One region of the Psychrilyobacter sp. genome, then DNA from elsewhere that is predicted to be linked to it. Evidence: riboswitches for the same ligand, from Rfam matches in the RefSeq annotation. Region 1 holds a riboswitch; the other holds the start of a gene.
The links. Region 1 has a riboswitch for lysine ahead of nhaC (Na+/H+ antiporter NhaC). Riboswitches for the same ligand answer to the same signal wherever they lie in the genome.

Region 1 (2,213 bases):
TCCACATCATAGAGTCAAGTCCCCCTCTATTTAATAGATCATCTACCATTGCTAATCCAGATTCCCCTACATAACCATAATGCAAAGCTGTAAATGCCGATCCTACTGTTGCCCCTTGGAAAACAATTGATGCTATCCCACCTAGAATAGAACCGAAAAATAGTCCAGGAATTGCTGGAACCTTCATCACTACTGCACCGATTACTATAACTGGCACTAATAATAATATAGGATTAAGATTAAAGTTACCACTTAGAGTGCCTAAAATTCTATCAATTAATTCTGTATTTAATGCTACTCCTGTATATTTTTTTCCAAGAAATGCGAACATAATTAGAGTTATAACAAAACTAGGTACTGTTGTATATAGCATATGTTTAATATGTGTAAATAAATCTGTTCCTGCCATTGCTGGGGCTAAATTTGTTGTATCTGATAATGGTGATAATTTATCTCCCATATATGCTCCAGATATGATAGCACCGGCAACTATATTTCTAGGTATCCCAAGACCTTCTCCTACACCAATAAGTGCAATTCCGACTGTTGCTGCTGTTGTCCATGATGAACCAGTTGCTATTGCTACAATAGCACATATCATAACTGTCGCAGGTAAAAATATTCCTGGTGATAAAATCTTTAACCCATAAAAAATCATAGTCGGTACTACACCAGACTGAATCCAAGTTCCTACTACCATTCCAATTATCATAAGAATTATAATTGCTTGTAAAGACATCTTAATAGTCTCCATCATTCCCTCTTCTATCTCATTCCATGTATAGTTTAAACCAAATATTGCAACTCCAGCCGCAAAAAATGCTGATGCTAAAATAGGTATATGTACATCAATATGTGCAATTTGAATTGCATAAAATAAACTCCCCATTAAAAATAGCAATGGTACCAATGCATAAATAAACGTTGTCTCCTTTTTCATCTTACTCCCCATAATCAATTCCCTCCTGTTTTTTTTTACTTGTAAGTAACAAAAAAGAGCTATCGATAACACTATCAATAACTCCAACAATAAAACTTAAATAAGGTCTATGCTCAAAATCATTTAATAGCACATCACCAATTTTATATGGTGACAGTCTTATGGATTTTATCCATAATCCCAATACAAAGAATTTTGACTTTTTTCTTTATATTTCGGCAAATTTACCTTTCATCTTAAGTTCAAAGCTTGTCATTACTAGCCTAAGATTACTATTTAACATTGCGACCTCTATCTAAATTTTTCTTTTCCGAGAGTTATTCTATAATGAATAATTAACTTTGTCAAGTCTAATCAAACACTTTCTTTACATAAGGCGATGTGGTCAACTGTAAAAGAGACCCATAATTCAACTTAAATTTTACGATATCTCCTACTTGATATTTGTTCTTTGATTCGGTTACATCCAATACCAAGTGATCACTGCTAGCACCTAATATTATTATTTTTTTATCCATTGCTTCCAGATTAGATTGGTCTACATCCTGCTTTCCAATAGCCAAAATTGCACGTGTTCTCTTCCCCCTATCGATAAACACAGGTTTTTCTCCAAAAGCATTGAATCCAATTTCCCCAACTGGATAAGACTGTTTTTCTTTTAATTCTATTATTTCTACCTCTAATTTTACACTGTCATAAAAACAGCCTTCCAGTTCTTTTCCATACGCTGTTTCACGACCAAAAATAAGCGATTCTCCTAATCTTAAATTATTTATTTTAGGAGGCATATTATTTTTCCATAAAAGGTCTAGACTACTAGAATTACCTCCTGATATAATATTTAGCTTTAAATCATATTTTTCCTCTATTAAATTTGAAATCTTTTCTAATTGCCCTAAATTATCAAAACTAGGAATTATCCCTCCATAGCATGTCAAATTCACACCAATCCCTTCTAATTTAATATTTTTCATAGAATTTATTTGTTCTACATAATCTTCTACATCTTCTGGTAAAACTCCTTCTCTAAGGTCTCCTAACTCAAGCATCAAAATGATTCTATGGACCCTATATTGCTTACCAGCCTCTTTATCTAAGAGAGCTATTGTAGATATTTCACTATTTAAACTTATATCTACATGTTTTATTACTTCTTTTATTTGGGATCTCATTGGTAAACGGATCATTACTTTAGGAACATCTAGGTTTTCATATTTTTTTAAATTTTCCACTCTAGAATCTCCTAAATATTTTATTCCTCCCTCTACTAAGG
Region 2 (2,213 bases), on a different contig from region 1:
TCTAATACTTTGAGAAAGGTTCTTCCCACCATTCCAGTAGCTCCTACAATGGCGATGTTATATTTTTTCATGATCTCCTCCTAAATAAATTTTTTAATTATATGTTTTTTATAGATTAAATTCTTTTGCTAGCATTTGAATAGCTACGTTTTTATGTTCTGCAGAGATAGTACATGAGATACTGATCTCAGAAGTAGTTATGTGATAAAAAGGAATTTTATTTGCAGCTAGGGTGTTAAATACTTTGGCTGCAACTCCTGAATAACTTACCATTCCTATCCCAACTAGGGAAAGCATTATTAAATCATGTTTGATCTCTATAGAAATTTCTTGTGACTTTTGATTTAATTCGTCGATGGCTTGTTTTAAAAGGGATTCTTCTCTTTTAAAACAGCTGAAAGAAAGGTCTAAAGTACCAGAAGTAGTTATATTTTGACTTATCATATCGATGTTTAACTCATATTTACCTAAAGTGTTAAAAATATTAGCTACTAAGTTTTCTGAATAAGGAAGGTGTTGGATATTAACCATGAAAATATCTTCGTTGAGGGTTATACCAGTAATGGGCTTATCTTCCATAATTTCGTTTTGATTTAATATGAGAGTACCGTCGTGAGCTCTTAAACTTTGCCCTACATAGATTGGAACATTGTATTTTTTTCCTAATTCAACAGCTCTTGTTTCCATAACACCTGCTCCTAAATTTGCCATTTCCATCATCTCCTCGTAAGATATATTTTGTATTTTTTTAGCCTTTGGATATACTCTAGGGTCGATACCATAAATACCATCTACATCGGTATAGATCTCACACTGTGCTCCTAAACTAGCAGCTAAAGCCACAGCACTGGTATCTGATCCTCCTCTACCTAAGGTAGTGATATCTCCTTCTTGGTTCATTCCTTGAAAACCGGCTACAATGACTATTTTTCCACAATTTAGATGGGAAAGCACTATCTTGGGGTCAACACTCTTTATTCTACTTTTAGTGTGGCAACCTATAGTGGTTATTCCTGCTTGAGCTCCTGTAAGGGAGATAGAGTCTTTACCTAGTTCATTTAGTGCCATAGATAACAGAGCAACAGTCTGCTGTTCACCTGTGGCCATTAGAGTATCTAACTCTCTTATATTTGGTGTTTTAGAAATTTTTTTAGCCATCTCTATTAAGTTATTTGTAGTTTTACCCATGGCAGAAGCAACTACAACTATTTTTTCTCCTGCATCACTTAATTTTGAGATGTGGGAGGCAATCTTTTTTATTTTGTCTAAGTCAGCTAGTGAGCTTCCTCCATATTTGTGTACAATGATCATATTTATCTCCTTTAATAAAAAAATTCTTCAGTAGTGAGAACTACTGAAGAGTAAAATTACATCTAATCAAAAATGAGATAAAAGAATAATCTATAACTTCAAATAGCACCCCATTACCTGTTATGATAACGACAGTTATATGGATCTTATCCATACACCCAACATAGATTTTAGCAGAATCTATATTTCGGCAACTACACCTTTCAAAACAGATCTTAAAATGCCTTCTCCCTGTTTTTACTATTTGTATTCGCAACCTCTATTCTTATGATTTGAAGTAAGTATATCACTAAACATAAAATAAAATATAATATATATAATATATAAGTTATATGAATGGAAAATATAGTAGTAAGTATAATTCGTAATGTATATGTAAAGTATATATAATATATATTTTTAAAAAATAGAAAAATAAGGTTTACTTTTATCTAAGATAAGGATTTAAATTTCTTTTAGGGAGGCAAATATGGATAAAATAGTAGAAAGAATGAAAAAACATAGAAGAAATTTACATGAAATTCCGGAATTAGGATATATGGAAAAAAAGACCCAAGCTTACTTAATAAAGGAAATAACAAAGATGGGGTATGAACCTAAAATAATTTGTGAAACAGGACTTTATATCTATCTAGATGTTGGCTCAGGAGAAACTTACGGGTTTAGGACAGATATTGATGCCCTAACTATCTTAGAAGAAACAGGAACTTCTTATACCTCCAAACATAAGGGGTTTATGCATGCATGTGGACATGATGGTCATATGGCAACCTTGTTAGGATTTATGGAGTATTTAAAAGATAAAAAATTAAAGAAAAATATCCTCCTACTTTTTCAACCTGCTGAAGAAGGTCCAGGAGGAGCTAATGATATTGTAAAAAGTGGGGTTTTGGAAAAATATA

Region 2: another riboswitch for lysine. It lies ahead of WBG30_RS04145 (aspartate kinase); the one in region 1 lies ahead of nhaC (Na+/H+ antiporter NhaC).

The regions. Positions count from the first base shown of each region.
Region 1 is NZ_JBATVM010000004.1:14,134-16,346, forward strand. Features, by position in the region: gene nhaC (Na+/H+ antiporter NhaC) at 1-952, opposite strand, end outside; lysine riboswitch at 1,060-1,242, opposite strand; gene orr (ornithine racemase Orr) at 1,291-2,213, opposite strand, start outside.
Region 2 is NZ_JBATVM010000088.1:1,324-3,536, reverse strand. Features, by position in the region: gene WBG30_RS04150 (aspartate-semialdehyde dehydrogenase) at 1-71, opposite strand, end outside; gene WBG30_RS04145 (aspartate kinase) at 109-1,311, opposite strand; lysine riboswitch at 1,407-1,581, opposite strand; gene WBG30_RS04140 (M20 metallopeptidase family protein) at 1,781-2,213, shown strand, end outside.